2 regions of the Streptomyces sp. NPDC054757 genome follow, and region 2 is predicted to be linked to the other one. Evidence: riboswitches for the same ligand, from Rfam matches in the RefSeq annotation. Region 2 holds a riboswitch; the other holds the start of a gene.
What was found. A riboswitch is a leader RNA that binds a small molecule or an ion and turns the genes downstream of it on or off. The one in region 2 is predicted to bind cobalamin.

Region 1: another riboswitch for cobalamin. It lies ahead of ACWGKJ_RS26680 (cobalamin biosynthesis protein); the one in region 2 lies ahead of ACWGKJ_RS25185 (CbtB domain-containing protein).

The regions. Positions count from the first base shown of each region.
Region 1 covers NZ_JBSHBW010000026.1:42,408-46,868, reverse strand. Annotated here, with positions in the region: gene ACWGKJ_RS26695 (class II aldolase/adducin family protein) at 37-696, opposite strand; gene ACWGKJ_RS26690 (inorganic phosphate transporter) at 1,033-2,283, shown strand; gene ACWGKJ_RS26685 (hypothetical protein) at 2,311-2,574, shown strand; cobalamin riboswitch at 2,667-2,804, shown strand; gene ACWGKJ_RS26680 (cobalamin biosynthesis protein) at 2,928-3,857, shown strand; gene ACWGKJ_RS26675 (cobyric acid synthase) at 3,854-4,461, shown strand, end outside.
Region 2 covers NZ_JBSHBW010000023.1:107,384-111,844, forward strand. Annotated here, with positions in the region: gene ACWGKJ_RS25175 ((2Fe-2S)-binding protein) at 125-922, opposite strand; gene ACWGKJ_RS25180 (CbtA family protein) at 919-1,785, opposite strand; gene ACWGKJ_RS25185 (CbtB domain-containing protein) at 1,821-2,036, opposite strand; cobalamin riboswitch at 2,073-2,195, opposite strand; gene tsaD (tRNA (adenosine(37)-N6)-threonylcarbamoyltransferase complex transferase subunit TsaD) at 2,358-3,428, shown strand; gene alaS (alanine--tRNA ligase) at 3,764-4,461, shown strand, end outside.

The sequences.
Region 1 (4,461 bases), on a different contig from region 2:
ACTGAGCGAGCGGGCGGCACCGAGCGGGCGGCAGGGCTAACCGGGCTGGCCGTACTCCCGGAGCTTCCCGCCGGCCTCGGCCAGCTGTTCCGGCGAGAGCAGGGACGGTGAGCGGCCGGGCAGCGCGGACGCGGTGAGCCAGAGCCTGCACATCCACTCCAGCTGGGCGGTGCGGTCGTACGCCTGGTCGAGCGAGCCGCCGAAGGTGACCGTGCCGTGGTTCTGGAGGAGGCAGCCGGAGCGGTCGGCGAGTGCGGTGAGCATGTTCGCCGCCAGCTCGTCGCTTCCGTAGAGCGCGTACGGGGCGACCCGCACCGGGCCGCCCAGTGCGGCGGCCATGTAGTGGACGGCGGGCAGCTCGGGGACGAGGGTGGAGACCGCCGTCGCGTGCACCGCGTGGGTGTGGACCACGGCGGTGGCGGTGGTGGCGCGGTAGACGGCGAGATGCAGGGGCAGTTCGCTGGTCGGCTTCAGCTCGCCGAGCACCTGGCGGCCCTCCAGGTCGACGGCGACGGTGTCGCCGGGGCCGAGCCGCTCGTACGGCACCCCGCTGGGGGTGACCAGGATCAGATCGCCGCAGCGCACCGAGACATTGCCCGATGTACCGACGACCAGCCCATCGGACGCGGTCCTGCGGGCGGTGGCGACCACATCGTGCCAGGCATGCGCGAGCGGACCGGTCTCATAGGACGTCACGGCACCCTCCCCCATCACATCTCACATCTGGCCCCATCACATCTGACCCCACATCCGGAACATCCGGAACATCCGGAACATCCGGAACATCCGGAACGCACCGGTCCCGGTGCGCCGCCCCGGGCACAGGCGGCCCGTCCCCGCGATGATGCCAGGCCCGCGGGCACCGCGGTACGCCGCGACGGCAGGCAGGCAGGCGGGCGGGCAAGCGGGCCGCGATGAGCGGAATGGGTGCGTCCGGGCAGGGTCACCACAGCGCCCGGCTCAGTTCATCTTCCGTTCACCCGGGTTGCCTACGTTCATCGCGTCAATGACCTCGAACGATTGCCCAGGTAAATGGAACACTTGACCCTGCTCCTTGGGATCGTGATCATTACCGCTCTCGTGTTCGACTTCACGAACGGTTTCCACGACACGGCCAACGCGATGGCCACGACCATCTCGACCGGCGCTCTCCAACCGAAGACCGCGGTGGCCATGTCCGCCGTGCTCAACCTCGTCGGGGCGTTCCTCTCCGTCGAGGTCGCCAGGACGATCTCCGGCGGGATCATCAACGAACAGGGCATCACCACCGAAGTGATCTTCGCGGCGCTCGTCGGCGCCATCCTCTGGAACCTGCTGACCTGGCTGCTCGGCCTGCCGTCCAGTTCCTCCCACGCACTCTTCGGCGGGCTCATCGGAGCCACGCTGATGTCGGTCGGCTCGTCCGGTGTCAACGGCGACGTGGTCGTCACCAAGGTCCTGCTCCCCGCGGTCGCCGCGCCGGTCGTCGCCGGTCTCGCCGCGCTGCTGGCCACCAGGCTGACGTACCGGATCGGACGCCGTACGGACGAGAAGTCCACCGCCAAGGGCTACCGGGCGGGCCAGATCGCCTCCGCCGGCCTGGTCTCGCTGGCCCACGGCACCAACGACGCGCAGAAGACCATGGGCATCATCACCCTCGCCCTGGTCACCGGCAAGGTCATCGCCCCCGGTTCGAACCCGCCGCTGTGGGTCATCGTCTCCGCGGGCACCGCCATCGCACTCGGCACCTACCTGGGCGGCTGGCGCATCATCAAGACCATGGGCAAGGGGCTCACGGAGCTCAGGCCGCAGCAGGGCTTCGCCGCCCAGACCGGTGCCGCGACCGTGATCCTGGCCTCCTCGCACCTCGGCTTCTCGCTCTCCACCACCCAGGTCTGCTCGGGCTCCGTGATGGGCGCGGGCCTCGGCCGCAAGGGCGGGGTGGTCCGCTGGTCCACCGCGACCCGGATGGCCGTCGCCTGGTGTCTGACGCTGCCCGCCGCCGCGCTCGTAGGCGCGGGCGCCGAGTTCCTGACCGGCCGCGGTCCCTGGGGTATCGGGGCCGTGGCCGTTCTGCTGGTCGCGGGCTCCGGTGTCATCTGGGCGCTCTCCCGCCGTACACCGGTCGACCGGCACAGCGTCACGCCGGACGGGCCCGCGGTCGCCGACGAGCCCGCCGGGGTGGTGACGACAGCCATCGCCGCCGTCGCCCCGCCGCCCGTCGCGGTCCCCGAAGGTCTGCGGACCACCATCCCCGCACCGGGCGGCCCCGCACCGGAGCCGACCCGGCCCGCCACGGTCTGACGGCCCGAACGAGAAGGACACCCCACCATGGACATCGACTGGGCAGCTCTCGGCACCGTCTTCGGCGTCAGCCTCGTGGCGACCGTCGGACTGGTCGGCCTCTTCACGCTCGGCGTGGTGGGGCTGGCGCGTGAGCCCGCGCCGGAGGCGGGCACCGCGACCGCACCCGCCGCCACGGCACCGGCCGGTACGGGCCGGGGCGGCACCCCGGGCGTGCGGGCGGGTTCGTACGCCTGCTTCGCGCTCTGCGCGGCGGCCGTCGCGTACGGAATCTTCCTGATCGTCGCCTGACGGCCCCGCTCCCCCGCGTCACGCCGTAGCCCCGGCGGCCCGTGTGGGGCCCGGCACAACGACTCGTCGCAGGTCAAGGGTGAGTTGACGGGTGTTCGCCGACCGTGGTGGACTGCCGGGGCCAGTACGGCGGCAGGAGAGGAAGTCCGGTGCGAATCCGGCGCGGTCCCGCCACTGTCACCGGGGGTCGCACCCCGGGAGCCAGGAACTCTCACCGCCGGTCACGTCGAACCAGGGCGCGGACACCCTGAGTGAGGACTACGCCATGCGCGGCTGCCTGCTGCCCGATCGCCCCGACACTCCGGTCACCAGCGCGGCAGGGGCCCGCCGAGGCGTACCGGCCTGCTGACCCCATGCGTGCCGAGCGTGTCTTCGTGTACGGCGCCGCCACGGGCCTCCTGGCGGACTTCCTCATCGCCGATCCCCGGCGCGGGCACCCCGTCGCCGCTTTCGGGCGGGCCGCCGCCGCAGTGGAGCGCCGGCTCTGGCGCGACCACCGCGGGTGGGGCGTCCTGCACACCGCGGTCTGCGCCGGGGGCGCGGTGGGCGCCGCCGTGCTGGCCGGGCGGGCCGTGCGCGGCCGGCCCGCGGCGGGGATCGCGCTGACCGCGGCCACCACCTGGGCCGTCGTCGGCGGCACCTCGCTGGGGCGGGAGGCGCGCGCGGTGGGCGATGCGCTGGCCGCCGGTGACACCGAGGCAGCCAGGGAGCGGCTGCCGCATCTGTGCGGACGCGATCCGCAGGCCCTGGACGCCCAGCAGATCGCGCGGGCCGTCGTGGAGTCCGTGGCCGAGAACACCTCGGACGCGGTGGTGGGCGCGCTGGTCTGGGGTGCGCTGGCCGGGGTGCCGGGGCTCGCCGGGTTCCGGGCGGTGAACACCCTGGACGCGATGGTCGGCCACCGGTCGCCCCGTTATCTGCGGTACGGCTGGGCCTCCGCCCGGCTGGACGACCTGGCGGGCTGGCCCGGCGCCCGGCTCACCGCCGTACTCGCGGTCCTCGCGGGCGGGGACCCGGGCGGCGCCCTGCGCGCCTGGCGGTCCGACGCGGGCGGCCACCCGAGCCCCAACGCGGGCCCGGTCGAGGCCTCGTTCGCGGGCGCGCTGGGTGTACGGCTCGGCGGCACCCTCTCGTACGGCGGCCGGGTCGAGCACCGGGCGGTGCTCAACGGCGGTGGCAGGCCCGTGGAGTACGGGGACATCGAGCGTGCGGTCCGGCTGTCGCGCCGGGTGTCCGTGCTGGCGCTCGCGGCGGCTCTCGTGGTGAGGAAGGTGCGCGGATGAGCGGCGGACTGCTGGTGGCCGGTACGACGTCGGACGCCGGGAAGAGCGTGGTCACGGCGGGCATCTGCCGGTGGCTGGTGCGCCGGGGGGTGAAGGTCGCGCCGTTCAAGGCGCAGAACATGTCGCTCAACTCGTTCGTCACCCGCGAGGGCGCGGAGATCGGGCGGGCCCAGGCCATGCAGGCGCAGGCGGCGCGGGTCGAGCCCACGGCCCTGATGAATCCGGTCCTGCTCAAGCCGGGGAGCGACCGGTCGAGCCAGGTCGTGCTGATGGGGAAGCCGGTGGGCGAGATGAGCGCCCGCGGCTACCACGGCGGGCGGCAGGAGGCGCTGCTCTCCACGGTGACGGACTGCCTGGCCGAGCTGCGGGGCACGTACGACGCGGTGATCTGCGAGGGGGCGGGCAGTCCCGCCGAGATCAATCTGCGGCGGACCGACATCGTGAACATGGGCATCGCGCGCGCCGCGCGGTTCCCGGTGGTCGTCGTCGGCGACATCGACCGGGGCGGTGTCTTCGCGTCGTTCTTCGGTACGACCGCGCTGCTGGCCGCCGAGGACCAGTCGCTGGTCGCGGGATATCTCGTCAACAAGTTCCGCGGCGACGT
Region 2 (4,461 bases):
CGCGGCGAGCGTGCGTGCCAGGCGTCGTCGGCCAGGCGGGACTTTCGAAACACGTCCTAGCAGAGCGCGCAGCCCGGCCCCCGGCAAGACCGGGGGCAGTGGCGGATGACGTGATGCGGCCTGGTCAGCGGGACAGTACGCAGTCCCCGCACAGGGCCCCCGCGGCGCCGGGCGCGGCGCGGTAGATCAGGCAGCAGCTCCGCCGCCGGAACACTCCGTCGGGCCGCACGCTGCTCGCGTCGCGCAGTGGGGGCCGCGCCAGAAGCAGTGAGCTGATGGCGCGGGTCCGTGCGGTGAGGTTTGGGCGGCTTGCCGTGATCATGGTCGCGGCTCCGTTGACGGCCGATGCGGTGTTGCCCCAGAGGATGTGCGGGGAGACCGAGAACTCGGCCATCGCATGGGCGAGTTCGCTCAGGGGGCCGTCCACCAGACGACTGCCCAGCTCGGCGGCGAGCCGGGCCGGCGGCGCGGCTGAAGAGAGTTCGCCGGTGAGGGCCCCGACGGCAGAAGCCCCGTCAGTCACCGCCCCCTCGACAAAAGCCCTTTCGGTGAAAGCATCGGCGGGCAGCGACAAGGGGACCGGGCCGCCGGTCACAGGCTGCCATCGGAGGTCCGCGAGGCCGGGGGCGGGCACCAGCCCGTACAGCACGGCGGCGGCCAGTGCCGGTGACACCAGCCGGGCAGCCAGCCCCAGATGGGCGACGGATGCCGCGACCCGGGTCTCGACCGCCTCGGGCGGCTGCCCGCCTGCCGCGGCGAGCCACTCCCGTACGCCTGTCACCCGGGCTTCGAGCAGTGGGCCGGTGATCCGCCGCCAGGGCCCGGGGGGTTCCGTACCTGGCGGATGGGTCCGGACGCCGAAGAACGGGCCGAGCGCGGCGATCTCCTCGATCGCCGCGCTCGCCGTGGGTGGACCGCTCATGCCGGAACGGTGTCCGGCTCCTGCGAGGGGGCGGCGGCATCCGGTCGCATGGGCCGGAGCAGGCGCTCGGCCAGCGGGGCGAAGACCAGGCCGATGGCCGTCCAGAGGATGAGCTGGGCCGCGACCGAGTAGAAGCGGAAGTCGAACAGCACATCGGCCGGGAAGCCCGGGTAGACGATGTGGCCCTTCGGGTCGGTCAGCGGCAGCGGGGTCTCGGTGGCGTGATGGCCGAAGTTCTCCTTGTTGGACGCGAGATGGCCGAGCTGCGGCAGGAGCAGCATGACGATCCCGATCGCGACCACGAATGCGGCGCCGGCGAGGAGGGAGGCGTTCCAGTTGCCGAAGCGCGGCTGGAGTCGTCGGCCGAGCCACACCGCTCCCGCCAGGAAGGCCACGGAGCACACGACCATGATCAGATACAGGGCGCTGCGCTGCTGGATGGTGTCCTCGTGGCCGATCGCGGGCGGGTTGGCCGGGTACTTCAGGAACGGCACCAGATACATGCCGAGGAACCCGCCGGCGGCGACGAGCAGCGCCAGGGAGCGGGCCCGCAGACCGCCGGTGCGGCCCAGGCAGACGGTGTAGGCGACGGCGAACAGGGCGCCCATCGCCATACCGAAGAAGACGATGCCGACGCCGATGCCGAGGTTGGCCTGGATGGTGCGGCTGAACAGTTCGGGGCCGCCCGCCTCCGGTATCAGGCCGGCTGCCTTGTCGAGGGCGGCCTGGGCGGCATCGCGGCCGCTCTCGTAGTCGATGGCCTTGGATATCTGCGGCTCGGCGAAGATCCGCGCGAAGACGAAGGCGAGCAGGCCCGCGACTGCGCCGGCGAGAACGCCGCGCAGTATGAGCTTCTTTTCCATGTCGAGTTGTCCGTACGTCCAGATGCGGCGGAGGGTCAGTGGCAGGGAAAGCCGAGGAAGTGGCGGCCGTCGTGGACGAACTCGTGAATGTGCATGTCGTTGCCGAACACCGACACGGCCCCCTGGTCGACGCCGATGAAGTAGTAGACGGCCAGCGCGATCAGCGCGGTACCGACCAGCCAGAGAACGGACTTGGAGATCGGCAGGACAACCGGTGTGGCCACCGGACGGGATGTGGAAACGCTGCTCAAGGTGAGCCCTCCTTCTGGGATCGTGCGTCCCTTGCGTATGCGGGCGGAGTGAGGGCTCAGTGTCTGACTTGCCGGCCACCTTCCGGTGGCGTGGCTCACAGTGGCGCGACCGTGCTGGAATCTCACCAGCTTCCTTATGCCATCACTACACGCGCAGCGTACGGATCGCTTCTCCAGGCGGTCAATCAAGCCCATGCCAAATCCGGAGCAGGGCTGGGTGGAGCTCTGGAGGCCGGCCCCCGCGCCGTTGCGGTGACGGGCCGGCGGCGTACCTTATTGCATATACTTTGCAACTGCGTTCCGTATGCGAAAGAGGTTGTCGTGGGTTCTCCGGTGGTGCTCGGGATCGAGTCGTCGTGTGACGAAACGGGCGCCGGTCTGGTGCGGGACGGGCGATTGCTGGGGCATGCGGTGGCGTCGAGCATGGACGAGCACGCCCGCTTCGGCGGAGTGGTCCCGGAGATCGCCGCACGGGCACACGTCCACTCGTTCGTTCCCGTCGTGCGGGAGGCGCTGGAGCGGGCCGGGCTGCGGATGTCGGACATCGGTGCGGTGGCGGTCACCACGGGACCAGGTCTCTCGGGGGCGTTGCAGGTGGGTCTGGCCGGGGCGAAGACCCTGGCCTTCTCCCTGGGGGTGCCGTTGCACGGCGTGCACCATCTGGCCGGTCACGTCGCGGCCGACACACTGGAGCACGGGCCGTTGCCGGACCCGTGCATGGTGCTGATCGTGTCGGGCGGGCACACGTCCCTGCTTCTCGTACGGGACCTCGCGCGGGATCCGATCGAGCACCTGGGCGACACCATCGACGACGCCGCCGGGGAGTGCTTCGACAAGGTGGCCAGGGTGTTCGGACTGCCGTACCCGGGCGGGCCCGCCATCGACCGCACCGCGCGGGAGGGCGATCCGCGTGCCGTGGCGTTCCCCCGGCCGCTGAGCGGTCCGCGTGACGCGCGCTACGACTTCTCCTTCTCGGGGCTGAAGACCTCGGCCGCCCGCTGGGCCGAGCGGCACCGGTTGCAAGGCGAAGAGCTGCCGCTCGCCGACGGGGCGGCTTCGCTCCAGGAGGCCGTGGCCGATGTGCTGACGCGCAAGGCGGTGGCGGCCTGCCGCGAGCACGGGGTGGGAACACTCGTCGTGGTGGGCGGGGTGGCCGCCAACTCGCGGGTGCGGGCGCTGGCCGAGGAGCGCTGCCGGGCCGCCGGGATCGTGCTGCGGGTACCCCCACTGAAGCTGTGCACCGACAACGGCGCGATGGTCGCCGCCGTCGGTGATCTCCTGGTCCGGGCGGGGGCCGGACCGGCCCCGCTCGATGTCTCGGTCGATCCGTCCGCGCCGCTGGAGTACGCGGCCCTGCACCCCGTCTCCCGTACCGGTGCGAGAGCGGCGTGAACGCCACCGCACACGGCCGCCGGGCGGCGCGGGGGCCGGGATGTCGGTGAACTCGCCGTGCCGGGTCCGGCGCGCGGCGGCGGCATCGGGGCCGCGCTCCTCGACACTGTGACCGTGGACGCGCCCGGGGAACCCTGCCGCCTGCCGACTTCCCCGCGCACCGAAACAACTCTGGCCTGCCACCGGCGCCTTGGGCGGGTGCGGGCCACCCGTCCGGCGTCCGAAGGATCCGGAGGCGCGGCATTCTCCGGCCCCCGGCATCCAGACCAGCGCGGCCGTTCCCCCTTCCTGTCCGGCCCCCTTCCTGTCCGACCGATCCACCGGAGCACTGAACTTTGCGTACCGCCGACATCCGCAGCAGATTCCTCGACTACTTCGCCGAACGCGGCCACACGGTCGTCCCGAGCGCGCCGCTGCCCACCCCTGACCCGACGCTGCTGTTCGTCAACGCCGGCATGGTGCCTTTCAAGCCGTACCTGACGGGCGAGGCGGCCGCGCCGTGGGAGCGGGCCACCAGCGTGCAGAAGTGCGTACGGACCCTGGACATCGAGGAGGTCGGCCGCACCACCCGGCACGGCTCCTTCTTCCAGATGAACGGCAACTTCTCCCTCGGGGACTATTTCAAGGAGGAGGCCATCGCCTACGCCTGGGAGCTGTCCACGAACGCACGGGACGGCGGCGGCTACGGCCTGGATCCGGAGAAGATCTGGGTCACGGTCCACCACTCCGACTCCGAAGCGCGCGCCCTGTGGCGGCGGATCGCGGGGCTGCCCGACGAGCGGATCGTGGCCCGCGGGGACGAGGACAACTTCTGGTCGATGGGCGTACCCGGCCCCTGCGGTCCCTGCTCCGAGCTGTACTACGACCGGGGACCCGCACTGGGCCGCGAGGGCGGCCCGGCCGTCGACGAGGACCGGTACATGGAGTTCTGGAACCTCGTCTTCATGCAGTACGAACGCGGCGAGGGCCCCGGCAAGTCCGGCTACCCGATCCTCGGCGAGCTGCCGCGCCGCAATATCGACACCGGCATGGG